3 regions of the Colwellia sp. 6_MG-2023 genome follow, and region 1 is predicted to be linked to each of the others. Evidence: predicted binding sites of a transcription regulator. Region 1 holds the regulator's gene; each other region holds the start of a gene.
What was found. Region 1 encodes sigma-54, which starts transcription at its own class of promoters, with help from an activator protein. Its sites were predicted from a motif close to GTTGGCACGNNNNTNGNNT; they were not measured.
Positions count from the first base shown of each region.

Region 2: the regulator sigma-54 is predicted to act here: its motif matches at 2,590-2,608, upstream of Q4503_RS03615 (PAS domain-containing sensor histidine kinase).
Region 3: the regulator sigma-54 is predicted to act here: its motif matches at 1,825-1,843, upstream of flgA (flagellar basal body P-ring formation chaperone FlgA).

Region 1 covers NZ_JAUOPP010000002.1:19,598-29,812, reverse strand. Annotated here, with positions in the region: gene lptA (lipopolysaccharide transport periplasmic protein LptA) at 1-112, shown strand, start outside; gene lptB (LPS export ABC transporter ATP-binding protein) at 93-857, shown strand; gene Q4503_RS01825 (RNA polymerase factor sigma-54) at 942-2,453, shown strand; gene hpf (ribosome hibernation promoting factor) at 2,498-2,785, shown strand; gene ptsN (PTS IIA-like nitrogen regulatory protein PtsN) at 2,803-3,255, shown strand; gene rapZ (RNase adapter RapZ) at 3,326-4,180, shown strand; gene Q4503_RS01805 (HPr family phosphocarrier protein) at 4,189-4,497, shown strand; gene mgtE (magnesium transporter) at 4,825-6,183, shown strand; gene pmbA (metalloprotease PmbA) at 6,282-7,661, opposite strand; gene yjgA (ribosome biogenesis factor YjgA) at 7,813-8,337, shown strand; gene tldD (metalloprotease TldD) at 8,493-9,947, opposite strand; gene Q4503_RS01780 (carbon-nitrogen hydrolase family protein) at 9,966-10,215, opposite strand, start outside.
Region 2 covers NZ_JAUOPP010000003.1:198,706-208,920, reverse strand. Annotated here, with positions in the region: gene fliS (flagellar export chaperone FliS) at 1-205, opposite strand, end outside; gene Q4503_RS03625 (hypothetical protein) at 316-648, opposite strand; gene Q4503_RS03620 (sigma-54 dependent transcriptional regulator) at 886-2,421, shown strand; gene Q4503_RS03615 (PAS domain-containing sensor histidine kinase) at 2,648-3,937, shown strand; gene Q4503_RS03610 (sigma-54 dependent transcriptional regulator) at 3,924-5,264, shown strand; gene fliE (flagellar hook-basal body complex protein FliE) at 5,501-5,863, shown strand; gene fliF (flagellar basal-body MS-ring/collar protein FliF) at 6,056-7,756, shown strand; gene fliG (flagellar motor switch protein FliG) at 7,749-8,804, shown strand; gene fliH (flagellar assembly protein FliH) at 8,909-9,694, shown strand; gene fliI (flagellar protein export ATPase FliI) at 9,755-10,215, shown strand, end outside.
Region 3 covers NZ_JAUOPP010000032.1:10,821-21,035, reverse strand. Annotated here, with positions in the region: gene Q4503_RS17000 (flagella synthesis protein FlgN) at 15-446, opposite strand; gene flgM (flagellar biosynthesis anti-sigma factor FlgM) at 507-812, opposite strand; gene flgA (flagellar basal body P-ring formation chaperone FlgA) at 952-1,644, opposite strand; gene Q4503_RS16985 (chemotaxis protein) at 1,900-2,829, shown strand; gene Q4503_RS16980 (protein-glutamate O-methyltransferase CheR) at 2,869-3,699, shown strand; gene flgB (flagellar basal body rod protein FlgB) at 4,016-4,411, shown strand; gene flgC (flagellar basal body rod protein FlgC) at 4,414-4,833, shown strand; gene Q4503_RS16965 (flagellar hook assembly protein FlgD) at 4,844-5,530, shown strand; gene flgE (flagellar hook protein FlgE) at 5,630-6,925, shown strand; gene Q4503_RS16955 (flagellar basal body rod protein FlgF) at 7,159-7,932, shown strand; gene flgG (flagellar basal-body rod protein FlgG) at 7,978-8,766, shown strand; gene flgH (flagellar basal body L-ring protein FlgH) at 8,812-9,519, shown strand; gene Q4503_RS16940 (flagellar basal body P-ring protein FlgI) at 9,590-10,215, shown strand, end outside.

The DNA of each region.
Region 1 (10,215 bases):
TGAGAAATTGGAAGCTATCAGTAGTGATAATGATTCAGTAACCACTGTTTTGCAGCCAGCTCAAATAAAAGCTCAACAAGATAAGAAAAGTAATGACAGTAACAAGCAATAATAATAACGGCGAAGCTAATAATTCGACTTTGATAGCTAAAAACCTATCAAAAGCTTACAAAAGCAAAAAAGTTGTTAAAAACGTTAGTTTAGCGGTAAGCTCAGGACAAATTGTTGGCTTACTGGGGCCTAATGGAGCAGGAAAAACGACTTCTTTTTACATGATTGTTGGCTTAGTACCCAATGATAATGGCCAAATAATGCTGAATGACGAAGATGTAACACTATCGCCTATGCATGAACGCGCACGTCGAGGTATTGGGTATTTACCTCAAGAAGCGTCTATTTTTAGAAAACTAACCGTTACTGAAAATATTATGGCAATATTACAAATTCGAAAAGGCCTTAATGAAAATGAAAGGCAAACAAAATTAGAGCACCTCTTAGAAGAATTTAATATCAGCCATATTAAAGATAATTTAGGTATGAGTTTATCAGGAGGGGAAAGAAGACGCGTAGAAATAGCCCGCGCTTTAGCAGCAGATCCTGAATTTATATTACTTGATGAACCTTTTGCAGGTGTTGACCCTATTTCTGTCGGCGACATAAAAAAAATAATTATTCATCTTAAAAACCGTGGTCTTGGTATCTTAATAACTGACCACAATGTTCGTGAAACACTTGATGTATGTGAGCATGCTTACATTGTTAGTCACGGTGAAATAATAGCAGAAGGAGATTCTAATCAAATTCTTGCTAATCAAAAGGTAAGAGATGTATACCTAGGCGAGCAATTCACGCTATAGTTAACATATATAATAAATTCGTAGACTATACTTGCTCTAAGTTAGTAACTATAAACAATAATAACAGGAATTAAGACAACGTAGATGCGCCCAACTCTGCAACTCCGGATAGGACAACAACTAACCATGACGCCACAACTGCAACAAGCTATAAAGCTTTTGCAGTTATCGACGTTAGAGCTTCAACAAGAAATTCAAGAAGTACTTGAAAGTAATCCTCTGCTTGAAATTAATGATCAAGAAACCTCAGATAATAATTCAGAGGATAGTAGAGATAAACTTGAAGAAGCTTTTTCAGCCACCATCACAGAACGATCTACCAGTGATGGAAGTGAAGATTCATCAGCCTCTATTGATGAGATAAGTACAACAGAAGCAATGGAGAAAAATGACATACCAGAAGAGTTGAACATTGATACAACTTGGGAAGAAAGTTACAGTGCTGGTACGTCAAATACAGGGGCAATTAGTAGCCCAAGTGAAGATTACACCTATCAAGGTGAAACGATCGATTCAATACAAGATCACCTTTTATGGCAAATGGAATTAACGCCATTTTCAGAAACTGATCGCACGGTTGCTATCGCTATTATAGAGGCTGTTGATGAAGCAGGTTATCTTACGGTATCGAGTGAAGAAATATTAGAAAGTGTTGGTATAGAAGGACTGGAACTTGATGAAGTCGAAGCGGTATTAAAACGTATTAATGTCTTTGATCCTGTTGGTGTTGCAGCCCGTTCTATCGCTGATTGTTTAATTATTCAATTAAATCAGTTTGATCCTGAAACCCCTTACTTAAAAGAAAGTAAATTAATTATCGGCGAGCATATCGACTTACTCGGTAATCGTGACTATCGACAATTAATGCGTAAAACTCGCCTCAAAGAAGAACAGTTACGTGAAGTAATGCGTTTGATACAGAGCTTAAATCCTCGTCCTGGTGATGCAGTAGTGAAAAGCGATGATCAATATGTTATTCCTGATGTTTCCGTAGAAAAGAAAAATGGTCGTTGGGTTGTCGAATTAAACCCTGATACTGCTCCTAAGCTATCAGTAAATCAACAATATGCTGCCATGACAAAAACAACAAAATCTTCTAGTAATGACGGACAGTTTATTCGAACAAACTTACAAGAAGCTAAATGGTTTATTAAAAGTTTAGAGTCACGTAATGATACTTTACTTAAAGTATCTAACTGCATTGTACAACGTCAACAAGGCTTTTTAGAACATGGCGCTGAAGCGATGCGACCTATGGTATTAAATGATATTGCTGAAGCCGTGGATATGCATGAGTCAACTATATCTCGCGTAACTACGCAAAAATATATGCACACGCCTAGAGGTATTTTTGAATTAAAATACTTTTTTTCAAGTCATGTTAGTACCGAAAATGGAGGTGAATGTTCATCAACTGCCATACGTTCATTAATTAAAAAACTCATTTTAGCAGAAACACCCGCTAAACCGCTCAGTGATAGCAAAATGGCAGACTTACTAGCACAACAAGGAATTAATGTTGCTAGACGTACTATAGCTAAGTATCGTGAATCCTTATCTATACCACCGTCCAACCAACGTAAGAGTTTATTATAGCCTGTGACTTTATTTTCTGAATTAACTAGAGAAGGAACATACTTATGCAAATTAACCTTACCGGTCACCATGTAGAAATAACGTCATCATTACGCGATTGTGTTGAAACAAAATTAGCTAAATTAGAGCGACATTTTGATCATATCAATAATGTTCATGTAGTCTTGACTGTTGAAAAGTTAGAACAGATAGCTGAAGCAACTATACATTTAAAAGGCAGTGAAATTCATGCTTCAGCAGTAAGTGCTGATATGTATACCTCGATAGATACTTTGGTGGATAAACTAGATCGCCAAGTACTCAAATACAAAGGCAAAATAACACAACATTAGTTTTATCCATTATAATTATGACACTACAAAATATATTAACACTGAACTGCACACGTTGTGCAGTTCCAGTTCAAAGCAAAAAGCGTTTACTTGAACTAATTTGCCAACTTGCCGCCAATGAACTAATTGACTCTAACCCAACAGATCTATTAGATAGCTTAATGAATAGAGAGAAAATGGGGAGTACTGGTATCGGCAACGGTATCGCTATCCCTCACGGCAGACTAAACAATACAGACAAAGCTATTGCCGTGTTTTTAACTACTGAAAACGCAATTGACTTCGACGCAATTGATAATAGACCTGTTGATATATTTATTTGCCTATTTGTACCTGAAGACAATACGCAAGCGCATTTAGAAACGTTGCAAAGTATTGCCAAACTATTTAGTGATCGCAAAACAGCTAAAAAAGTTCGTAAATGCACCAGCCAACAAGAGATGTTTGATCTTATTCAACAAACCGCTTAATCAATAAGTTGAAATATATTTCTACACAATAAAACCTAATGCATAGCTAATTCATGCGGAACTTAAAAATATGAAACTTATCATTGTTAGTGGCCGCTCTGGCTCAGGGAAATCAGTTGCATTAAGAGTATTAGAAGATTTAGGATATTATTGTGTTGATAATATTCCTGTTAATTTACTACCTGCATTAACCCATACCGTGATTAATGATTATGACAATGTTGCAGTAAGCCTAGATGTTCGTAACTTACCTAACAATCCTAAGGATATTGTAGAGATCATTGAATATTTACCTGATGCAGTTGATGTAACTACATTATTTTTAGATGCAGATGACAATGACCTTATTCGTCGTTTTAGTGAAACAAGGCGCTTACATCCTCTAATTAAAGAGAATATTGCGCTAGACCAAGCGATATCACTCGAAAAGAAACTATTAGCACCTATTTCTACCAATGCCGACTTATATATCAATACCAGCCAGCTAACTCCGCACCAATTAGCTGACTTGGTACGAGAAAGAATTCTTGGAAAGAAAACCGGTAAAATGGTTTTAGTCTTCGAGTCTTTTGGCTTTAAACACGGTATTCCTGCTGATGCTGATTATGTATTCGATGCACGCTTTCTTCCTAATCCTCATTGGGAAACTGAACTCAAACCTTTTACAGGTTTAGAGCAACCAGTAAAAGACTTCCTTTCTAGTCAGCCAATTGTGACAAAGTTTATTTGGCAAATTAATAGTTTTATGATGACTTGGTTACCCCATCTAGAACGCAATAACCGTAGTTATGTTACTATTGCAATTGGTTGTACGGGTGGGAAACACCGCTCTGTTTATATTGCTGATTTATTAGCAAAGAACTTTAGTAAAGAACAACAACATGTTCAAACTCATCATCGAGACATTAAGAAAATTAAAGAGTAAAACTCATTATGTCTATTCAAAAGCATAACAAGAACCATGATGATATCATCGTCAGTAAAGAATTAACTATAATTAACAAACTTGGCTTACATGCCCGAGCTGCAAGTAAATTAGCCTTACTTTGTCAGAAATTCTCCGCCCAAATAACCCTATCATTAGAAGAAAAAGAAGCTGACGCCAATAGCATAATGGCCATAATGCTCTTAGCTGGTGGACAAGGAAAAAATGTAACAGTCACCGCTCAAGGAACCGATGCACCCGCTGCATTAGAAGCTATAAGCCAGCTGATTGAAGCTAAGTTTGATGAAGATGAATAAATAGCCCAAGATCGGCTTAATAAATATTCCTCAAACAGCTATTTACGTGCGATAGACTAGCTATTGACGCTCGATTTTCCCTACTGCTTGCAGGTCAAAAGTAGAAAACTATCAAGCATGAGTATAGTAAAAGTAAGATTCTTAATATTTTCAATTAATTAAAAATATCTTAAACCAAGTTCAAGTTAAATAAGTAAAAAAGCTGAAAGAAACGCTAAGTTACGATAAACTTAACCATAATAAAAAATATTAAGTCTATTACACACCCACTCTCAAGTGTTTAATAGCGTTGGTATTTATCATTCCCTACGCTCAAGTAAGATATCTATGCCGGATCTAATAGAACAAGAATATATTCAAGAAAGACTACACCAAATTAATGAAGCACTTGATGGTGGTATGTTTGTCTATGTACGCAAATTATTACAAGACATGTCTGCCTATGATCTCGCGCTATTCCTTGAGTCTTCTCCAGCTAAGAGTCGCGCATTATTATGGCAACTTATTGATGCTGAACACCATGGTGAAGTACTTGAAGAATTAAATGAAGAAGTACGTAAAGGCATTTTACAAAGCATGCAGCCTGAAAAACTGGCTGCCGTTGCTGAAGGTATGGATGTTGATGATCTAGCAGAAGTGTTACGTACCTTACCTGATACTGTTTATAGAAAAGTTCTCGATTCTATGGACTCTCAGGATAGAGCACGGGTAGAAACTGCGCTATCTTATGACAAAGAGACAGCAGGTGGTATCATGAACACTGATACCATTACGCTACAACCTGAGGTAAGTGTTGACGTAGTATTACGCTATTTACGCTTAAAAGGTCAACTACCTGAAGCAACAGACTCATTTTATGTCGTCGACCGAAGTAATCACTTCATTGGTGCTGTGTCACTAGCCGCTATTATAACCGCTAAACCTGAGGTTATCATTTCCAAGTTGATTGATGCAGAAATAGAAGCTGTACAAGCTAATATGAGTGAACATGATGTTGCGCAATTGTTTGAAAAGCATGACTGGTTTTCTGCTCCTGTCATTGATAAAAAAGGTCACTTACTTGGTCGTATCACCATTGATGATGTTATTGATATAATTCGTGAAGATGCAGAGCATTCTATGATGAGTATGGCAGGTTTAGATGATGAAGCCGATACATTTGCTCCTGTATTAAAAAGTACTAAACAACGCTCTTTATGGCTAGGGGTTAACTTAATTACCGCCTTATTTGCAGTAGCCGTTACAAGTATGTTCGAAGGGTTATTTCAGCAATTAGCAATACTAGCAGTACTTAACTCGTTGGTGCCAAGTATGGGTGGCGTAGCCGGTAATCAAACCTTAACCTTAGTTATACGTGGTATGGCATTAGGCCATGTTGGTAATAGTAATGCGCGCGCGCTATTACATAAAGAAGTCGCGATTGGCTTCCTCAACGGCATAATTTGGGCTTTATTAATAGCTTCAGTTGTTGCTATTTGGAAACAAGATTTAATGCTAGGCGTTGTCATAGCTTTTGCTATGCTGATGAATATGACCGCCGCAGGTTTAGCGGGGGTCGCAATTCCATTATTACTTAAGCGTTTGAATATTGACCCAGCACTTGCTGGCAGCGTTATTATTACCACGGTTACTGATGTTGTCGGTATTTTTGCCTTTTTAGGTACCGCAACAATACTTTTAACCTAAGCTTTTACTTTTATATTCAATTAACCGTATGTGCAGACTAAATCCTACGCATACGGTTTACAGTTAAAGGGGCTCTGATTACAACGTATTAAGCTCAGTTATTGACCAGCTATTTGCATCTCATCAATGAGTATTGAGCCAGTACTAATACTACCGTGCTTATCAAGGTCAGAGCCAACGGCAATAATCCCTTTAAACATTTGTTCTAAATTACCAGCAATAGTAATTTCACTTACAGGATAAGCAATCTCTCCATTTTCGACCCAGAAACCTGCAGCCCCACGAGAATAATCGCCATTCACAACGTTTACTCCTTGTCCCATTAATTCAGTAACTAATAAGCCTGTGCCTAAGGTTTTTAACATGGCATCAAAATCTGCAGCTTTACTTCCTTTAGATGCAATATTCTTATCTTTTACTAACCAATTATGAATTCCACCAGCATGCCCGGTAGTCGTTAAACCTAATTTACGAGCAGAATAACTCGTTAGAAGATAGCTTTGTAGCGAACCATTAGTAATGATATCTCTGTCTTTAGTTAACACACCTTCACTATCAAAAGCACTACTTGCCAATGCTTTAGGTATATGAGGTCGCTCATGAATAGACAAGAAGTTAGGGAAAACATCTTTACCTATAGCATCCAGTAAAAATGATGATTTACGATATAAATTACCACCACTAATTGCAGAAATAAAATGTCCCCATACTGTATTCGCAATATCAGAGCGGAACAATACTGGAACTTTCATAGTCGATAACTTTTGTGGGTTTAAGCGTGATATAACTTCGCTCGCCGCTTTGGTGCCAATATCTACACCGCTATCTAATAATGAAAAGTCACGATTAACGTCATAAGCGTAGTCACGCTGCATGTCATCACCATTCCCTGCAATCACCACGCAGCTTATGCTATGCCTTGAACTAGGGTAAGCAACCAACTGACCATGACTATTACCATAAACTTTAAAACCCGAAAAACAATCTAGATTAGCACCATCTGAATTTGTTATGCGTTTATCACTATCTAAGGCACTACGTTCACACTCCTTAGCTATTTCTATCGCTTGTTCAGTGCTTAGGTCTTTAGGGTAATATAAATCTAAATCTAGTGGCTTCATTGCAAGCAATTCTTTATCGGCTAAACCCGAGCAATCATCAACAGACGTATATTTAGCAATATTAACAGCAGCTTCAACTGCTTGAGTCAGTGCCTTTTCTGATAAATCAGCCGTTGATGCACTCCCCTTACGGCCTTGTTGATAAACAGTTATGCCTAAAGCACCATCGTTCGTAAACTCTACATTTTCAACTTCACCAAGACGAGTGCCAACACTTAATCCTTGTTGACGACTCATCGCTACCTCAGCACCATCTGCGCCTAAAGATTTAGCAAGTTCAAGAACTTTAGCCACTCGATTTTTTACTTGGCCAAGTTGTTCGATTAATGGATCCACAGATTGGTTTACTTTCGTCATAATGTTTTTATCTACTTATTTGCTGCGTTTTGAGTTTAAAATTAGATTTAAGCTAAGGTTTAGATTCAAAATATTACTTTATTAGTTTTTGCGCATTTAAATTCAAGCTATAATAAAGGTAATATTTATATAAATTACATTAGTAACCATTATGCCCCAGTCAGCCAACGATATCGACGACTTAACACCAGAAATGGACGAAGAATTAAAAAGTAAAACAGAAATAAAGAGGGAAATGCATCAATTACAAGATTTCGCTCAATCTTTGGTAGAAATGTCCAAACATCAACGTAGCTTAATTCCATTAAGTGACGACTTAAAAGATGCAATGGTTGTAGCTGATAAAATTAGAAACAAGCATGAAGCACTTCGTCGTCATATTCGACATATTGCAAAAATATTACTCGAAACTGATCTTGAGCCTATTCATCAAGCCATCGACGTTATGGCAAATAAGCATCAACAAGCAACTGCTAAGTTTGTCCGTTTAGAAAATTTAAGAGATGAATTAATAGAAGAAGGTAACGACGCTGTTGAAAGTTTATTAGCAGAATTTACACTAATGGATCGTCAAAAACTCAAGCAGTTGGTGCGTAATGCCGCTAAAGAGAAAAAAGCCGAAAAATTGGGTAAGCATTACAGAAACTTATTTGATTACCTAAAAGAGATGAGTTAGTGACGTAAAGCTGAATACAAATAAGTTAACAATGGTGAATTATCCCTTCGAAAATCACTAAATAAAAGCATTATAAGCAACATATTAGCATCGAATTTAAAAAACAAAATATGGTAAATATTTCGTTTTTAAATTCGTAACTAATCACTGTTTATTTATTGTGTGCCACCAATGGTGATACCATCTACTCTCAAAGTTGGTTGCCCAACACCAACAGGTAAACTCTGACCATCTTTACCACACACCCCAACGCCAGCATCAAGTTGAAGATCATTACCCACCATAGAAACATTTTTCATTGCTTCCGGTCCACTACCTATTAAAGTAGCTCCTTTGATAGGGGTCGTGATTTCTCCATTTTCGATTAAATACGCTTCAGAGCTAGTGAAGACAAACTTCCCTGAGGTAATATCTACTTGTCCACCAGCAAAATTAGGCGCATAAACTCCTTTTTTGACTGATTTAATAATATCTTCAGGAGCAGACTCTCCTGCTAACATATAAGTATTAGTCATACGCGGCATAGGTAAGTGAGCATATGATTCACGTCGGCCATTACCAGTTGGTTTTACGCCCATTAATGAAGCATTATGCTTATCTTGCATGTACCCCTTTAAAATTCCTTTTTCAATTAACACATTATATTGTCCTGGGGTACCTTCATCGTCTATATTCACTGAGCCACGACGGTTTGCCATAGTACCATCATCAACAATAGTACAAAGCTCTGAGCACACCTTGCTACCGACTTTACCTGAAAAAGTTGAAGAGCCTTTACGATTAAAATCCCCCTCTAAGCCATGACCTACCGCTTCATGTAATAATACACCCGGCCAGCCTGCACCAAGTACTACAGGAAAAGTGCCTGCAGGTGCATCAACAGCAACCAAATTAACCAATGCTTGACGTACTGCTTCTTCTGCGTAAGTTAAATAACGAGGCTTTCCTTGCGTTGTATTCGTTGATACTGATTCAAAAAAGTAACTATAATCAGTTCTAGCACCACCACCAGAGCTTGCTCGTTCACGTTTACCGTTATCTTCGACTAACACAGAGCAATTCAAACGTACTAAAGGTCGAATATCAGTACCATAAGTACCATCACTTGCTGCTACTAACACTTTTTCGTAAACCCCTGAAAGGCTCACTATTACCTGACTGACTCGACTATCAATTTGCCTAGCATGTGCTTCAACCTGATGTAATAAATCAATTTTTTGTTCTTGCGTTAAACTACCTAATGGCTCTACTGACTGATAAACCTTAATTGGAGACTGACGTTTAAACGCTTGAACTTTTCCGCCCTGCCCTGCATCAGCAATACCTTTAGCTGCATCTGCCGCTTTTTGTAAAGCTAACGGTGATATATCATCAGAATAAGCAAAACCTGTTTTCTCACCTGATATAGCACGTACACCTACGCCTCGCTCGATATTATAAGAGCCTTCTTTTACTATGCCATCTTCTAACATCCATGATTCATGCTGACTAGATTGGAAATAAAGATCAGCAAAATCAACTTGACGTCCCATCATACTATTTAATGTTTTAGATAAAATATCATCATCAATATGGCTATCAGCTAGTAAAACTTGTTCAACATTATTCATTTATCACTCAACTTAACATTAGGTTTTAGCAGTATGCATTAATGGCATACTTGCTCGTATTCGTTTAATTTCTTGTGGGAGGAAATCACTACTAATAATTCCCTCTCCCTCTTCAATAGAAGCTAAAATTTCCCCCCAAGGGCTAATAATCATTGAATGCCCCCAAGTTTCTCTTCCATTCTCGTGTACGCCTTCTTGTCCTGCAGCAATAATATAAACTTGATTTTCTATCGCTCTTGCTTGCAATAAAGTTTGCCAATGAGCTTTA
Region 2 (10,215 bases), on a different contig from region 1:
ACCCCTCTAAAACACCTAGAATAGCAATAGCATTTGATATTTGAGCACCTTTTTTGGCATAGTCTTTTTGAGCGATAGCACCTTTAGCAGTTGCAATATTGTCCAATAATTTTTGAAACAACATAGCAACTAATTGATAGGGTGTTGCTTCTCCTGCATTACTTACCGTTGTTTGCTGGTATTTTTTTAGTGAAACATGGGCCATTACTTACTCCAAAGATAATAACACTGACTAGGTGTTAAATAATAAATGTACATTTTGTAAGTCAACCGATATATTTTTACATGTTGCATACATTTTATACATATTCTACATTAGTTACTTTCTATAGCGTTGTTATTTACAACAACTGAAAGTCCCTCGTGTTGTGCTTTTTTAAATGCTTCTATTAATATAGCATGGTTTATACCTTCAATATTTTCAATAAGGCCATTATCGGTAATTTCAATGTTATCCCAGCCTCTATCGACAAGATATTTTTCTATATCGGCTAATTGAGAATTTAAATCATCTTTCTTTACAAATATATTAAAGCCATATCGACTGCCTTGAACATGCTCATTATTTGTTAACATATACTCAGCACTACCATTTAAAATTAGCATTTTACTTTCCATTAAGTTAATAGGTTTATCATCATTATTCATATATTGTGCCAGTATTTTTTGACAGTTAATGATAAGCCTAAAAATTTTTAATAAGTAGCAGTTAAGTTAATACTTATTATCGGCTGAATGTATATTTTCTAAATACATTTATTTATTTAATCGATTAACTAAGTGACAAAATAATGACTTCTAGTGTCAATTTTTTGTTGCCTATTTAATACTAGTTGATAGAATCATGAATAGTATAATTCTAATCGGTATAATTAACAGTTGCTTATGAACTCAATACATCATACTCAAGGTCACAAAAAAATCCTTATTATTGATAATGATGTGGGTAGATCTCATCAAATGGCAACAGTATTGTCCTTTATTGGTGAGCATTTTATACAATGTCCTCCAAATACCATAGAAGAGTGTCTTAAAGAAAGTGAGTATATATTAACGATAATTCTTTCTGGGGATGTGTCATCTGAAACCATAAAGTTAGTTGAAAATAACCCTAAGATACCTTTTCTGTTACACGATGTTGTCGATGCTAATATTTTAGATGGTTATTTTAATGTTATTGCGAGCTTAACTATGCCGTTAAACTACGCCCAATTAACTGAACTTATCCATCATTGTCATCAATACCACAATAAATTACCCCGAACAGGGCCTAAGCTTAATTCGAGTGCTTTATTTCGCTCCTTGGTGGGTACAAGTAAGTTAATGAATGATGTTCGCTTTTTAATTGAACAAGTGGCAAGAAATCCTGCAAGCGTGTTGGTACTTGGTGAATCAGGAACAGGGAAAGAGGTGGTTGCACGTAATATTCATGATTTGTCTGAACGTGCAAATGGCGCTTTTGTCCCTGTTAATTGTGGCGCTATTCCTGCTGAATTATTAGAAAGTGAGTTGTTTGGGCATGAAAAAGGAGCTTTTACTGGCGCAATTTCAACACGAAAAGGTCGTTTTGAATTGGCTGAAGGCGGTACTTTATTTTTAGATGAAATCGGCGATATGCCACAACCAATGCAAGTGAAGTTATTGCGTGTTTTACAAGAGCGTACTTTTGAACGTGTTGGTGGTAGTAAAAGTTTAAGAGCAGATGTGCGTATTATTGCAGCAACCCATCAAAATTTAGAAGATATGATTAAAACTGGTGACTTTCGCGAAGATTTATTTTATCGCTTAAATGTTTTTCCTATTGAAACACCAGCATTACGAGAACGAAAAGAAGATATTCCTCTATTATTAAAAGAGTTACTTGCTCGCTTTGAACAAGAGCAAAAAAGAACAGTTCGTTTTACTGATAAAGCTATTGAGTCATTAATGGAACATTCTTGGGGAGGGAATGTTCGTGAATTGTCTAACCTAATTGAACGTATGCTAATTATGTATGGTGATCAAATTGTCGACGTAGCTGAATTACCGCAAAAATATCAACATATTGATGCCGAAGTATATACACCTGAGTATCCAGAAGAATTACGAGAAAGAGAGGCTATTAATGAGTTATTTGCTGGCTTCGATTACGAGGATGATAACGATGACGATATCACCGATAAAGATGGTATTGATGGCCTTAATCAAAGTGAAAGTCAGACGTTAGTAGCCGAAAATCATAACGCTATTTCAAATGAGAGTGTCTTGCCAAACGAAGGAGTCAATCTGAAAGAATACCTCGCTGAGTTAGAAGTATCACTCATTTCTCAGTCCTTAGTTAAACATCAATATGTTGTAGCACGTGCCGCAGAAACCTTAGGCATGCGCAGAACAACGCTTGTTGAGAAAATGCGTAAATATAATTTACATAAACCGGGCTAACTATACTGCTAATGCAAACTGTTATAGATGAAATTTGGCCCCTTCATGTGTTTTTAAATAACAGTTTAAACTCGGAATAACCTTACGAGTCAAGCTAATGCCAATCATTTGACAGTGTGATTTTAGTAAAAATAACACTTTAAAGTTTTGATAAATAAGAATAAAAACTGTGGCACGTATAATGCTTTAGTCAACGTGATATAAATTTATTTTGGACGTTGATTTTATGGCACTTGCACAGCATTTTATTGCTAATAATGGTTTTAACTCTGTAAAAATCCCACTGCTAACGAATGCATTGGCAGACTCAACTTTATTAGAAAAAGAGGCTTTTCCTGGTGAATTAGCGTCATTACGAGCGCAATTGTCTCAAAATAAGTCTACTCCAAATGAAGTTCGCCCACAAAAAAAAACACACCCTGGCCTAAACTTTCTGCAACAAAAAAATCGACATTCAAATTACACTGAAATGGCTGATCAGTTGATTGAAATGATGCCGACCGGTTTGGTTATGCTAGACGGTAATGGTGTGGTTGTAAAAATTAATAAAGTGGCTAGAGCTTTACTTGATGAACCTATTTTAGGACAACCTTGGTTTAGTGTGATTGCTCGTTCGTTTAAACCTCGTGCCGATGATTGGCATGAAGTATCTCTTAAAGATGGTCGTCGTGTTAAATTAGAGATAGCGAGTTTAGGTGAACAACCAGGACAGTTAATCATGATAACTGATTTAACTGAGACCCGCTTATTACAAGATAAAGTCGGTCAAATGCAACGACTGTCATCATTGGGGCGAATGGTCTCAACTTTAGCTCATCAAATTAGAACACCACTTTCTGCAGCTATGTTATATAGCGCTAATTTATTGAATAAAAGTATTTCTGATGAGTCTCGTGTTAGTTTCCAAGAGAAGTTAAGTTCACGGTTGCATGATTTAGAGCAGCAAGTTAATGACATGCTGTTATTTTCTAAAAGTGGTAATGAGCAAGTTGTTAAATCGTTGTCAGTTAATGAGCTGATTAATGATGCAACCCAATCAATGGATGCATTAATTATTAAAGCGAACGCGAAACTTAATATTCACTTACCTGATAATGATCATTTTATTTTAGCGAATAAAAATGCGTTAACTGGTGCCATTCAGAATCTTATTCATAATTCATTACAAGCAACAGATGCAAACAAAGTTAAACAACCTGTGATTAACATTCAAATTTATAGTCAGCATAATACTGTTTATATTAGTGTTAAAGATAATGGCGCAGGTATTAATACTAAACATATCGATAAAATATTTGAACCATTTTATACCTCTAGCCATAAGGGAACAGGGCTTGGGTTAGCGGTAGTGAAATCAGTTATGGAAGCACATCAAGGTAAAGTTAATTATTTAAGTAAGCCGGGAGAAGGCGCACATTTTTGTCTTAAATTACCGTTACTAAATAAGGCTAGTGAAACACAATATGAATCAGTACAAAACATAAACCAACAGGAGAAGTCTCATGAGTCATCATAAAATATTGGTTGTTGAAGATGATGCTGGTTTACGAGAAGCATTGATTGATACTATCACATTAGCTAATTATCAATGCATTGAAGCCGATTCAGCCGAAAGTGCGTTGCTTTTATTGAAAAACTATAGTGTTGATATTGTCATTAGTGATGTGCAAATGGGTGGTATGTCAGGACTTTCTTTATTAAAAAATATTAAAAAAAATCATCCTAATTTACCGGTATTATTGATGACAGCCTACGGCACTATTGATGATGCTGTTGAAGCAATGAAACATGGTGCTTGTAATTATATTGCTAAACCTTTCTCGCCAGAAGTATTGTTAAATATGGTAAGCCAGTATATACCATTGTCAGAGATTGATAAAAATACGCCGATTGTTGCGGATAAAAGCAGTGTTGAGTTATTAAGTTTAGCACGTAAAGTTGCCACAACGGAGGCATCGGTTATGGTGCTTGGTCCTAGTGGCTCAGGTAAAGAAGTGTTAGCGCAGTATGTGCATAATAATTCACCTAGATCTCAACAACCTTTTATTGCAATTAACTGTGCTGCAATTCCTGAAAATATGCTAGAAGCCACTTTATTTGGCTATGAAAAAGGCGCTTTTACCGGAGCAATTCAAGCGTGCCCTGGAAAATTTGAACAGGCACAAGGAGGGACAATCTTACTTGATGAAATCACCGAGATGGATTTAGGCTTACAAGCTAAAATTTTACGTGTATTGCAAGAGCGTGAAGTAGAGCGTTTAGGTGGTAGGAAAACAATAAAATTGGATGTGCGTGTTATAGCAACGAGTAATCGTAATCTTAAGGAATCTGTCAAACAGGGTGATTTTAGAGAAGATCTATATTATCGTTTAAATGTTTTCCCGTTAACTTGGCTGCCTTTAGCACAACGTCCAGATGATATTATACCGTTGGCTCAGCATATGGTGGCGAGTTACTGTCAAAAAACAGGCGAACAAGTTGCTGAATTTACAGCGGCAGCCCGAAGTAAATTAAATGCCTATAGTTGGCCGGGTAATGTACGTGAACTGGATAACGTTATTCAAAGAGCTTTAATTTTACAAAGCAATCAAGTGATTGATGCAAATAACTTAATGATTGAAAACTTTGAAACATCAAGTGTTAATGAAGTTGATAATATTATTGCACCTGAAGATAAATTAGGTAGCGAATTAAAGCTGCAAGAAAATCAAATTATTCTTGATACCTTGCAAGCTTGTCACGGTAGTAGAAAAGAAGTTGCTGAACGTTTAGGTATTAGCCCGCGAACCCTGCGTTATAAAATTGCCAAAATGCGCGATTCAGGTATTAAAATTCCTGCATAAATTATGTTTTCTATTTTCAATGTCAGCTGTTCATTTAGGCAGCTGACGTTATTTTGTCTTAAACACCCCTCATTCTTAATTATTCTATATTTTTAACCTATTGTTTTAATTTGGTTTATAATTATCTTGTCTGTGTATTCTATATTTGCAATCTATTGGCACTATGCTTGCAGAATTACTAGTTATATATAATTTTTATTGCGTTATAGCAAAAAATTGACACAAGTGAGACTACTATGGACATCAGTACTAATTCTTTATTCGCACAAATGCAAAGTATGTCATTACAAGCGTCTGGTAATAGGATTCCAGCCGTTGGTGGTGATATGGAAGGTATGCCAGGTGTTAATTCAGCAGGGAAAATTAACTCATCAAGTAATGATTTTGGTAATTTACTCACTGATGCATTAAAAACAGTTCATGAATTACAGCAAGATACCGGTGCTAAAAAAATGGCTTTTGAAATGGGAGATCGCAGTGTTTCGCTAGGTGATGTCATGATTGCATCGTCAAAATCTGGTATTGCTTTAGATGCTACAGTTCAAGTACGTAATAAATTTGTTGAAGCATATAAAGAAATTATGAGCATGCCAGTGTAATTTAAGCGGATCAAATAACCAATAGCGGCGTTGCTTTCAATCGCAATAGGCCAGCTATTACTCATTCAAGCGCCTTGCTCTTGATGATTTACTCTCACTTAAATGTGAGTATGAAAAATAAATAGCAGTAGTAAGCGGAGAAGTAAAGTGGCAGATACAAATTCAATGGTAGCAACAGATAATAATAGTTCCATGATTGCCAATGATTATGGTGATGATAACGCTATTGAAGAAAAAAAATCAGGCTTTGCCGCTGCTTTAGGTAATGCTGATACCTTACGTCAAATCACCTTAGTTGTCGCGCTATCAATCTGTTTAGCTATTTCTGTTTTTGTCATTATCCTCGCGAACGAACCTGAATACCGCTTTTTAGCGAAGCAACCTACAGAGCAACTTATTAAAACAATGGATTTTCTTGATGCCAATAAAGTTGATTATCGTCAAGAAAATAACACTCTCTCAGTACCAACCGATGAATATCAAACCATAAAGTTATTATTAGCCCGCGAAGGTTTATCAGCTGAAGCGACAGAAGGCGAAGATATGGTAATGCAAGATATGGGCTTTGGTGTTAGTCAACGTTTAGAACAAGAACGTTTAAAGTATGGTAGAGAACAACGCATCGCTAATACTATTGAAGAATTACAAAGTGTTTCACGCGCGAAAGTATTACTTGCTATTCCAAAAGAGAATATTTTTGCTCGCCGCGAGAAAAATCCTTCAGCGACAATAGTACTGACTTTACAGCGAGGACGTTTACTTTCGGCTGAAGAAGTTGATGCTGTTGTTGATATTGTTGCCTCATCAGTTCAAGGAATGAGTCCTAATCGTGTAACGGTAACAGATCAAAATGGTCGTTTATTAAATTCAGGCAGCCAAAATTCAGTGTCTGCTCGTTCGCGTAATGAATTAGATATTGAACAAAAGCGCGAACAAGAATATATGGATAAAATTTCTAATATACTCATTCCTATCGTTGGCCTAGGTAATTACACTGCGCAAGTGGATGTAACCATGGATTTTACCAATGTAGAAGAAACCGCTCGTCGTTATAACTCTGATTTACCTGCGCTGCGCAGCGAAATGAAAGTTGAAGATAGCACTATTGGTGGTTTATTAGGTGGTATTCCTGGTGCTTTAACTAACCAACCACCACTTGAATCAAGTATTCCAGAAGATGCAGAAGGTCAACAGGTGAAGTCAACACCAACCAGAAAGCATAGTGAATCAACTAAAAATTATGAACTTGATGAGGCGATCAGTCACACCAAACAGCAAACAGGGGTTGTTCGCAGAGTGAGTGTGTCAGTAGCACTTGATTATGTTGATGGCATCGCACCTGCAGTTGACCCTGAAGCTGAAGAAACAGCCGTTGCAGCGGTTGCTAAAATACCAAGAAGTGTTGCTGAAATAGCTTCTATTCGACGTTTATTACAAGGAAGTATTGGTTTTGATTTACAAAGAGGGGATGTTTTAGAAGTTATTACTATTCCTTTTAATCGTATTGATCTTGGTGAAGCTGATGTGTTGCCAATGTGGGAACAGTTATGGTTTTTGAAATTATCAAAACTTCTGATGGCGGCTGTAGTAATTATAGTGCTAATTATGGCTGTTGTTCGTCCGATGTTGAAACGTTTAATTTACCCAGATAGTTCACCAGATGATTATGGTGATAAATCCCTTGATAGTCATATAGATCTTGGTGATGAAACCATGGATATGCTAACGTCAGACTTCGATGCAGGTAATGTTGGTTTTGCTCCTGATGGTAGCTTACAATTACCAGACCTTCATCGTGATGAAGATATATTAAAAGCGGTTCGAGCATTAGTTGCTAATGAACCTGAATTGTCGTCTCAAGTAGTTAAAAGTTGGTTGACCGAAGATGAGTGATGAATTAAACACAGGCGGAGAGCTTACCGCAACAAAACCAAGTTTTGATATTAGTAAATTAGAAGGCAGTGAGAAGGCTGCGATTCTATTGTTAAGCCTATCTGAAGAGGATGCTGCACAAATATTGAAGCATCTAGAGCCTAAGCAAGTACAACAAGTCGGTACTGTTATGGCGGCAATGGAAGACTTCACACAAGAGAAGATTACCGCAGTACATAAACAGTTTATTCATGATATTCAAAACTTTTCTACTATTGGTTTTCAAAGTGAAGATTTTGTTCGTAAAGCCTTAACGGCCGCTTTAGGTGAAGATAAAGCTGGCAATCTCATTGATCAAATTATTATGGGCGGGGCGTCAAAAGGTTTAGACTCTTTAAAATGGATGGACTCTAAGCAAGTGGCAAATATTATAAGAAATGAACATCCCCAAATTCAAACGATTGTACTGTCTTATTTAGCACCAGAGCAATCTGCTGAAATTATGAGCCAGTTTACAGATAAAGTGCGTTTAGACTTGATGATGCGTATTGCTAACTTAGAAGAAGTACAACCTGCCGCACTTCAAGAATTAAATGAGATTATGGAAAAACAATTTGCTGGCCAAGCAGGTGCTCAAGCAGCCAAAATGGGTGGTTTGAAAGCTGCAGCAGATATCATGAATTATCTTGATACTAACGTTGAAGGTACACTGATGGACTCGATGCGAGAAAACGACGAAGAAATGAGTCAACAAATTCAAGATTTAATGTTCATTTTTGAAAACTTAGCGGATGTTGATGATAGAGGCATGCAGGCAATTTTACGAGAAGTTGAACAAGACGCGCTAATGAAAGCTATTAAAGGTGCAGATGAAGCTCTCAGAGAAAAATTCCTTAGTAATATGTCGAAGCGTGCTGCTGAAATGCTAGTAGATGATCTTGACGCAATGGGGCCTGTACGTATTAGTGAAGTAGAAGTTGCACAAAAAGAAATTCTTGCCGTTGCTCGTCGATTATCTGACGCAGGTGAAATTATGCTTGGTGGTGGCGGTGGCGATGAGTTCTTATAATTGTCATTGATGATAGTAAAATACTTATTTGCTGTTTGGGCTTTATACTTATTTGATTTATTAAGTATTCGTTTAACAAGTTACCAACCCGTTTTGAGAAAAATATGAATAAAACATCACCCCGCATTATAAAAGCAAAAGAATCAGAAGAATTAGATGTTTGGTCTTATCCAAATGTGCAAGCAGAAGTGGTTGAAAACCAAGAAAGTCATACGAATGCTTTAGGAAAAAAGAGCACATGGCGCTTTGAACCGCCAGAAGAAGAAATTGAAGAGCCTGAGCCGCTTACCGCAGAAGAAATTGAAGAAATAAGACAAGCAGCACATGATGAAGGCTTTAGTCAAGGCAAGGAAGAAGGGTTTGGCAAAGGTTATGAAGAAGGCAAAGCACAAGGCATTGAAGAAGGTACTATTCAAGGTATTGAAGTAGGTACAGAGCAAGGTTTAGCTCAAGGTAAAGAAACGATTGACACGTTAAGTGACAATTGGAAAAGTTTAATTGAACAGTTAGACAAGCCCTTAGCGAGTGTTGAAAAAAATATAGAAGAACAACTGCTAAATTTAGTTGTGCAATTAACAGAAGCTGTTGTTTTACAAGAAGCTAAAACCAATCCCGATATTTTGATGGCTGCTATCAATGCCGGTATCAAATCATTACCTAGTAATGAATCTACAACGCAAATATATTTAAACCCTGAAGATATTAAACGCGTAGAACAGCAGTTTGGTGCATCTCACATTCAAGAAAGTGGATGGAAATTGCTGCCGGCACCACAATTAAGTGTCGGAAGCTGCCAAATAGAAAATAGCACTTCTAACATTGATTTACAGATGAAGTCTCGTTTAAAGCAAGTATTGGAATCTTTCTTGCAGGATGCTTTACATCAATAATTTTTTGACTAGTTAGGCGTAAGTAAATTTACGCTTTTATCTCATGTTGAAGGGTAAATAATGGTCGATAGCCAACGTATTAGTGATAGATTAAAAAACAGTCAAAAATTTATACACCCATTTAAAGAGCCTGTTGCTGGTCGCCTAGTACGTGTTGTGGGTTTAACCTTAGAGGCTGTTGGTGTAAAAGCGCATATAGGTAGCCAATGTTTAGTTGAGACCGCTCATGGTGATTTATTAGCCGAAGTTGTTGGTTTTGCACAAGAGATAACTTACCTTATGCCGGAAGAGAGTCTGCGTGGTGTGTTACCCGGTGCTAGGGTACTTCCAATATCAGCTAAAATGCACCTTCCTTTGTCAATGAATTTACTTGGGCGAGTAATTAACGGCATAGGAAAGCCGCTTGATGGGAAAGGACCTATTACAAATGATGATGACTATAAATTAAATACTAGCCCTATTAATCCTTTATCACGTCGAGCCATTACTGAACCACTTGATGTTGGTGTACGCTCAATTAA
Region 3 (10,215 bases), on a different contig from region 1:
AGTATATGACTTATCTAAGCTTTCATCTCTATGCTGCTTAATCCACCAGATTTCTTACCTTTACTATCATAAGTCATTGATGATTTATTGTTATTTTCTAATAACGTTGTTTTCATACGCTGAACAGCTAGCTGAGATTGCGCTATTATTTGGCCATTTATTTTGTTTTTTTGTTGGCAAAGGTGTAATAGATCTTCAATTTCAGTGAGTTTTTCATCAAGAACCCCGGCTTTTTTATCTATTGAAAAAGCTTGGTTAAGACTAATTTTTTTATCTAAATCTTGAATAGCAACCAACAATAAGTTTTTTTGCTCACTAATTTCTAGTAATGCGTCAGGTTGATGTTGCTGTAAAATAAGTTTTTCGCTACTAATAATTTGCTCTAGTTCTTGTAATTGAGCAAATTGTTGAGAAATTAACTCTATTGATTGAGGGGAAGCTGACATGTAAGTACACCTTTATTATAGCAAAGGGTGATTATCACCCAGTCCCACGGTTATATCAAATTATAACGTAAATTCAAACTTAGCCATGCTAGCAGCAAGCTTTTGCGGATCTATTTTATACTCACCAGAGGCAATTGTTTTTTTCAGCTCTTCAATTTTCTCTTGATTAATCACAGGTGCATCAGCTGATTTTTTTTGTAATTCTTTGAACTGTTGCGCTTGTGGCGTCAAGGAAACAGAGTCGCGAGCAACATGTTTAGTTTGTGGGCTATGTGCTGTAGTTTGAGCCACATCTTGTTTAGCATGAGACTGCTTATTTTGGTTGATCTGTGCTTGGTTATTTAAGTTATTGATATTTATAGTCATAATATTACCCTACGGTAAAAAGTTCTTCTAAAGTTTATTCATTAACTTTATATCGGCAAAAAGTAAGATAACTTAAATAAAATACACTAAAAATTTTAGGGTAAAATAATTTCCGACTGTAAAGATTAGATCTTAAAAATTATAGGTTAATAGTAACCTGATTAACAGCACTAATTTGAGGCTTAATTATTCGACCAGAACGTGAGTTTTTAACCTCAATCTGTTCATGTAAATTACCTGAGCTTAGTGCAGTACCTTTTGTTTTAATTAAAAAGTTATCGTTTTTTGCAATAATAGTAATAACGTCTCCTTTACAAACTAAACATATGTTTGATTTAGTAATGGTGCGTTCATTGCCGATTCTTTTTTCTGCTTTACTACCCAACACTGAGTTTATATCGGTAATCCTTTCACCACGTATTTTGTTTGTGGCAATGTAATCTATTGCAATATTCTCTTTAGTGAGCACTTCACCTTTCTCAATCGTACTCGTTGTAACAACAACTGCAAAGGTTCTTTCAATTTTAGCAGGTAAGTATAATTGCCAAGGAGTTGCATCATCACAAGTTATATTAACATTAACATTCCTACGATTGGTATTTTCAGGTATATTTGCTTTAATAGGTACTTGGCAAGGTTTTATTATTATTCTTGTATCTATATTGGTAACATTAAAGGATATTCGTCCATCAGCTGGCGCAGGTATATTGGCTTCTAGGTATTTTTTTGCAAATGACTCTATATAAGCTCTATCCCATGTTGTCGCTAAACTGATGGAGGGTAAAAGCATTAATAAGCAGATAAAAGAAAGATAAACGATACTTGTACGCATGATTTTTTGCCATATATTTTTAGGTTAATTCAAATACTCGACTATGCTCTTAACTAGGGTAACATAGTTATTGGCACATTAAGTTTATACTATGAGTATATTAATTATATTCATTACTTATAATATAGTGACATACTAAGCATCAGTTTTTTGTCACTTATTTTGACATACAGTAAATACAATCAAGAATTGTGCCTTTTTGTTCTATTCAATATAGGATTAATGATAGCGCTCTTGATTATAAATGAGGTTTTTATGGCAGGTATATTAGACTCGGTCAATCAGCGAACACAATTGGTTGGTCAAAATAGATTGGAACTACTACTTTTTAAATTGGTAGGTCGCCAACGTTTTGGAATTAACGTTTTTAAAGTAAGGGAAGTATTACAGTGTCCTAAATTAACCATGATTCCTAAACAAGACTCTTTTATTAAAGGGGTTGCTCATATTCGTGGACAAACTATTTCAGTTATTGATATGAGTAAAGCTATTGGTGGGCCAGCGATAACGCAAACTGAAGATTCTTTTATTATTATTGCTGAATATAATCGTAGTATTCAAGGCTTTCTAGTGGCAGGTGTTGAGCGGATTGTTACGTTAAGCTGGAAAGACATGATGCCACCTCCTGAAGGAACAGGGAAGTCTAGCTATTTAACTGCTGTTACTGAAATTGACAATCAAATGGTTTCTATTTTAGATGTAGAAAAAATATTGAATGAAATTAGCCCTGTTTCAACTGATTTAAGTGATGGTGTTGTTGATAAAAGTGTGGGCGAAGATCTCGGTGAACGAATAGTGATGATAGCGGATGATTCAACCGTGGCACGTAATCAAGTAAAAAGAGCATTAGAGCCATTAGGTATTAAAATGGCGTTAGCAAAAAATGGGCAAGAGGCATTAGATCAACTCATTGCTATTGCTGAAACGTGTGAGCATAGCATTACTGAGAAAGTAGCTTTAATGGTTTCTGATATCGAAATGCCAGAAATGGATGGCTATACGCTAACCGCTGAAGTGAAAGGTAATGAACGTATGGCTAAAATGCCAATTATTTTGCATACATCACTGAGCGGTGTGTTTAACAATGCCATGGTTCAAAAAGTTGGTGCTGATGATTTTATTGCTAAATTTCATCCAGATGAACTAGCAACAGCGGTTAAAAAGTGGCTAAACCATCCATTATAAAAATAGTCACCATATCAAATAAATTAGGAAGTAGTACTAGTGTCAGTAAGACAACTTGACGATAAAAGTTATCATCAATTTAGAGTTTTTTTAGAGCAACAGTGTGGCATTGTACTAGGTGAAAGTAAGCAATATCTAGTTAAAAGCCGCTTAGCTCCGTTAATGAGCAAGTTTGGTGTTAATTCGCTTGGAGAATTAGTGACTCGAACGTTGTCACCCGTAGAGCGACAACTACGAGCTGCAGTGATCGATGCCATGACGACTAATGAAACACTATGGTTTCGTGATGATTACCCTTTTAAGCTATTAAAAAGTAAAATATTGCCCGAATTAGCTCAACGTAAAACGCCTGTCAAAATTTGGTCAGCAGCGAGTTCGTCTGGGCAAGAAGCATACTCTATTGCGATGTCAATTTTAGAGTATCAAAAAAGTAATCCTGGCAGCTTCTCAAGAGGTATACAAATTATTGGTACTGATATTTCAAGTACTATGCTGGAACACTGCAAATATGGACATTATGATTCACTTGCGTTAGCACGTGGTTTGTCTGAAGAAAGAAAAAGACAGTTTTTTGAAAATGGTGATAATGGCATGCTGAAGGTAAAAGATGAAGTGAAAAAAATGGTAAGTTTTCGCCCGCTTAATTTACTTAATAGCTATAGTTTGATGGGACGTTTTGATGTTGTTTTCTGTCGAAATGTGCTGATTTATTTTTCAACAGAAATCAAAACTCAAATAATAAGTCAAATTCATGGCACTTTGAATGAAAGAGGGTATTTGTTTTTAGGTGCTTCGGAATCACTTTCTGGATTAAATGCTGATTTTGAGATGCTGCGTTGTAACCCAGGTATTATTTATCAAAAAAAATAAAAAGGGAATAATCTCCTTTTATTATTAATGTGCTGTAACCACTATAGTTGTGAAATTTACAATAATTAGAAGTTAGATAAACTTCACAACTTAGTATTTACTTAATCTACAACCTGCTATTTCACTGGATATTAACTTTACAAACCACATACTCCCCTCTTATTTATCCCTGCAACATACTTTCATTGCTTAATACTTTTTTATTTACTACTAGTAAGGTCGTTGGCAGCATTTTACTTTCTTTTTAATTTGTATCATCTTTATTGGCATAATTATTGAATGACTCAATGTTAAATATAATTAATGGTGAGTTATTATGGCTATTAGCTTTGATAAAGGTTTTGAACTTCACGCAAAGGGAATGCTTTTGCGATCTCAGCGAGCGGAAGTGATCGCTAGCAATATTGCTAATGCTGATACCCCTGGTTATAAAGCAAAGGGCATGGACTTTCAAAAAGCGATGCAACAAGCTGGTCAACAACAAATTGGCATGAGTAAAACTCACGCTAAACACTTTGATGTGCGTACTGAAATAAATAATAACATTGCTTTTCGCAATCCAGATCAGCCCGATACCGGAGACGGTAACACGGTAGATGTACAAGTGGAACGAAACTTGTATCTAGAAAACACATTAGAGTATCAAGCTGGGGTTCAGTTTCTTAACGGAAAAATAAAAGCCCTGAAAAATGTCATCTCAGGAGGTGCTTAATAATGAGCCTTTTTAACGTATTTAACATCACAGGTAGTGGTATGAGTGCGCAGTCAATGCGTTTAAATACCACGGCAAGTAACATTGCTAATGCTGACAGTGTTAGTTCAAGTGTAAGTGAAACATATCGTGCTAGGCATCCAGTTTTTGCCGCTGCTATGCAAAAAGCTGCCGGGGGACAAGAAAGTAGTGTTGGTGTACAAGTATTAGGGATAGTTGAAAGTAACAAACCTCTAAATGTTGAATACGCACCTGAACACCCTATGTCAGACAAAGACGGTTATATTTATAAACCTAATGTTAATGTTATTGAAGAAATGACCAATATGATTTCTGCGTCTCGTTCATATCAAACTAATGTGCAATTAGCAGAGTCAGCAAAAAACATGTTAACTAAAACACTGCAACTTGGTCAGTCATAAGGAGTAGGAAATGGAAACTGTTAGTGGTACAAATGGCCTTGACTCTCTTTATTGGCAAAAAGAAGAATATGAAACTGCTGATAGTGGTGGCAATGGCATGCTCACACAGGCTGATTTTTTTGCGTTGTTAACACAAGAATTAGCAAACCAAGATCCAACCGAACCTGCAGATAACAATGAAATGATCTCTCAAATGACCGCATTCTCTACAACAGACGGTGTAAGTCAGTTGAATGAATCTTTTGCTGGTTTTGCTAGTTCGATGACTTCAAGTCAAGCCTTACAAGCCTCATCTTTGGTAGGTCGAAGTGTTTTAGTTGAAGATAATGTTTTTGGCATGAGCGAAGGCGATTCAGTTCAAGGGAAAATAGTTACTACTGAGGCGGCAAGTAATATCACTATTTACGTTGAAAACGTTGCAGGTGAAATTGTTCAAACGGTACCTGTTGGCGATATGGCTGAAGGTGGTGCCGCCTTTACTTGGGATGGCCAAACGTCTGAAGGGGAAGCCGCAACTACTGGGGCTTATCGTTTTAGAGTTGTTGGTCTTGTTGATGGACAAGCGTCTGAATTGCAAGCAATGACTTATCGTAAGGTAGATAGTGTTACGCTTGCCGGTTCAAACGGTATTGTACTTAATCTTAATGGTGGTAGTGCGATGAAATTAGAAGATGTAGTTGAAGTTGCAGAAGGTTAATTGATTGGGGCAAAACTCAACAAAAAGATAAATTTTACAGGTTAGCATTAGAATGAAATGTAGCCTAATAAAGCAATGAATTTTTAAGAGGATTAAATTATGTCATTTAATATAGCATTAAGTGGGTTAAACGCAGCACAAAAAGATTTAGATGTTACGTCTAACAATATAGCTAACGTTAATACCACGGGCTTTAAAGAATCGCGTGCTGAATTTGTAGATGTATATGCAACATCTTTATTGTCATCAAGTAAAACAAAAGTGGGTGATGGTGTCTTAACATCTGAAGTTGCTCAACAATTCTCACAAGGTAGTATCGCTTTTACGACTAACTCGCTTGATTTAGCAATTACGGGGAATGGTTTCTTTGCAACAGTACCTGATATTGGTAGCTTAGAAACATCTTATACGCGAGCGGGTGAATATAAATTAAATAAAAGTAACTTTGTTGTTAACTCGGCTGGCGAATATTTGTTAGCGTTTGATGTTAACTCAGACGGCTCGTCTTCATCGGTTGCCTTAAGTACTGCATCACCACTACAAATACCTACTTCATCAGGTGCGCCAACCCCAACCAGTGAAGTAGACATCAAAATGAACTTACCTGCAAGCGCAGAGATTATTACTGCTCCTTTTGATATAAATGATAGTTCAACATTTTCAGAGTCAACCGCATCCAACATTTTTGATTCGCTAGGTCAAAGTCATATTGTGACGTATTATTTCGCAAAAACAGCGGATAATACTTGGGATATGTATACAGCAGTAGATGGTGACTTAGTCGATATACCAGGCGGGCCAGTTAATAATGGTGCTGGTATTAATGGAGCACAATTAGTGTTCAATTCTAGTGGTGGTTTTACAAGTCAAGATCCTGCTTTGATTGAAACGGCAGCATTAGGTGGAGCTATATTAAACAATGGCGCAGATCCTCTTCAACAAATAATTATTGATTTTAATTTAGGTGTATCTGGTGAAGAACCAACACAATGGACAGGTGAATTTTCACTTAATGGATTAGAAGACGATGGTTTAGCGGTTGGTCGATTAACCGGTATTGAGATAGGTACTGATGGTTTAGTAGAAGCTACCTATAGTAATGGTACGGCAGAGGCTTTAGCACGTATAGCATTAGTGAGTTTTGCTAACGAACAGGGCTTAACTCAAATAGGTGGTACATCTTGGAAAGAAAGTATTACTTCTGGTGACCCGATAGCGGGTGAGGCGGGCTCGGGTACGTTTGGTGAAATTAACTCATCAGCCTTAGAACAGTCAAATGTCAATTTAACCACAGAGTTGATTGATTTAATTTCAGCACAACGAAACTTCCAAGCTAACTCTCGTTCGTTAGAAGTGGATAATGATTTAAATAATACTATTTTACAAATTAGATAGTTAAGCAGTGATTTTATTTTAACTGTTGTATTATTGAACAAAATTATCTTTAAGCTGCTAGCTCTCGATGACTATGTTATTGGGGGCAGCAGCTTTTTCTTTTATTCTCTTATCTATTTCCTCTATATATTTCTTTTCAAAGTGCAGAAAAACATAGCATAAACTTCTTAATACATCTTTGGCATTGTCCTTGCATTTATTAACGTAACAATTTTTATTTTCTGGAAACCATTATGGATAAGATGCTTTATGTCGCCATGAGCGGTGCCAAACAAAATATGCAGGCGCTAGCAATTAACGCTAATAACCTCGCAAATGCCAAAACTACAGGCTTTAAAGCTGATTTAGCACAAGCGCGAACCATGCAAGCGTTTGGTGAAGGTCAACCAACACGTGTTTTTGCCATGACTGAACGCGCAAGCCAAAATTTTGACTCTGGCTCTTTATTAACGACTGGACGCCCGCTTGATATCGCAATCAAAGGCGACGGTTGGTTTGCTGTACAGACGCCGCAAGTAATGAATAGTGCCGCTGATCCTTTTGGACAAAGTGAAGCTTATAGTAGGCAAGGACATTTACGTTTAACAGAAAATGGCACCTTAGAAACGACCAGTGGTGAAGTTGTATTAGGAGACAATGGTCCTATTATTGTTCCTTTACCGGTTAGCAATATTCAAATCTCATCTGATGGAACTATTATGGTTCAGCCTGAAGGGGCGCCAAGTAGTGTACAGGAAGAAATTGGCCGCATTAAATTAGTTGACCCTGATGTTCGTTTATTAGAAAAAGGCGCTGATGGCCTATTTAGACGTAAAGATGGTCAAGCAGAACTGGCTAGTGTCAATGTACAAGTCCAAGGCGGTGCTCTTGAGTCAAGTAATGTTAATCCTTTGTCTGAAATGACAGACATGATCGCATTACAAAGACAATTTGAAATGCACTTAAAATTAATGAAAACAGCAGAAGAAATTGATTCAAGCAGTTCTTCATTATTACGTGCATTCTAGTCTTAAAGAAATGCATGAAAGCAATAAAATTTTTAGAGGTGATGTATGAACCCAGCATTATGGATAAGTAAAACAGGTTTAGACGCTCAAACCAAAGATATCGCAGTTATTTCTAATAACTTAGCGAATGCCAGCACTGTTGGTTTTAAAAAGAGCAGAGCAGTATTTGAAGATTTGCTTTACCAAAACATAAACCAACCAGGTGGACGAACGGCTAATGATAGTGAAGCACCTTCAGGTTTAATGCTAGGTGCAGGTACTAAAGTTGTTGCTACGCAAAAAATCCATACGCAAGGCGATATGCTAACAACAGATAATTCGTTAGATCTTATGATTCAAGGTGAAGGCTTCTTTGAAATTTTGTTACCTGACGGTTCATCTGCTTACAGCCGTAATGGTCAATTTACCATGGATGAAGAAGGTAATATGGTTACGCCAGGCGCTGGTTATGCGTTACAGCCACAGATTACTATCCCTGAGGACGCAATCAGTATTGTCATCTCACAAGACGGTGAAGTGTCAGTAACACAACAAGGCCAGGCAGAGCCTGCGGTAATTGGACAAATTAACACGGTTAATTTTGTTAACCCAACAGGGCTTGAGCCAATAGGACAAAACTTATTTACTGAAACCGCTGTAAGTGGTGCTCCACAAGAAGGTATTCCAGGTCTAGAGGGCTACGGTATGCTAGTGCAAGGCGCTTTAGAAACCTCTAACGTAAATACTACCGAAGAGCTGGTGAACTTAATCGAGTCTCAACGTGTTTACGAAATGAATTCGAAAGTAATTTCTGCTGTTGATGAAATGTTAAGTTATATCAACCAACAACTGTAATTTATTTTTAGTTTAAACAGGTAGGAAATAAGGTAGGAGGCAATAATGAAAAACAAACTATACAAATGTAGCTTTAATTTAATTGTAATGATGTTAATAGCGCTGTTAAGTGCTTGTAGTAACACTGTGGAATTAAGTAAAGTCTTACCTAATGATCCTGATTTTGCGCCTATTTTACCTGAGGAAGAAGAAGCAGCAATTATTCCGACAGGTTCGTTATTTAAAGCAAATTACGTTAACAATATTTATTCTGATTCTAAAGCACACCGTACTGGCGATATCATTTCGGTGATCTTAAGTGAAAGTACTCAAGCAAATAAAAATGCGAAAACAGAGCTGAAAAAAGAAAACAGCAGTGAGCTTGATACTGTTATGGGCTTAGGTGGCAATCCATTTACACTTAATGGTAATACATTAGAATTTGGCTTGAATCAAAACTCTAACTTTAAAGGCGATTCAAAAGCTGATCAGGGTAATAGCTTAAGTGGTGATATTTCGGTACATGTTTTAAAAGTTCTTCCTAACGGTAACTTAATGATACGTGGAGAAAAATGGCTTACGTTAAATAATGGCGATGAATACATCAGGTTAACAGGTGTTATTCGTCCTAAAGATATCAATTCAAACAACACTATTTTATCAACCAAAGTTGCTAATGCTCGCATTCAATATGCTGGTACTGGTAGTTTTGCCGATGCCAACGAGCAAGGTTGGTTAACTAAATTCTTTAATAGTTCATGGTGGCCATTATAGGTGTGAACTATCCTGCTGAGTTATGAAAAATTTGTCAGTAGATAATCCTATAATTAAAAAAGGTAATATTATGAAAGCAGTATTTACAATTATCATTATGTTGATGGCCTTTTCCAGTCATGCGCAGCGTATTAAAGATTTAACTGATGTTGCAGGCGTACGATCTAATCAACTTGTTGGTTATGGATTAGTGGTGGGGTTACCGGGGACAGGTGAGCAAAGTCCTTTTACCGAGCAAAGCTTCAAAACAATGTTAAGTAATTTCGGAATTACTATGCCTGAAGATCTTAAACCAAAGATTAAAAACGTCGCTGCTGTCGCTGTTCATGCAGAATTAACAGCTTTTGCCAAAGCAGGACAAACTATTGATGTAACTGTTTCCAGTATGGGGAGTGCCGAAAGTTTACGTGGTGGTACATTATTACAAACCATGATGATGGGGCTTGATGGTAATGCTTACGCTGTCGCACAAGGCAGTTTAGTGGTCAGTGGTTTAGGTGCTGGTGGTCTTGATGGTTCAAAAATATTAGTAAATACACCAACTGTAGGGCGTATAGCCAATGGCGCGACAGTTGAACGTGAAATTAAATCACCTTTTTCAATGGGGGATCATATCACTTTTAATTTACATAAATCAGACTTTACCACGGCCAAACGACTGTCTGATACTATTAATGACCTTATTGCGGGCTCAGC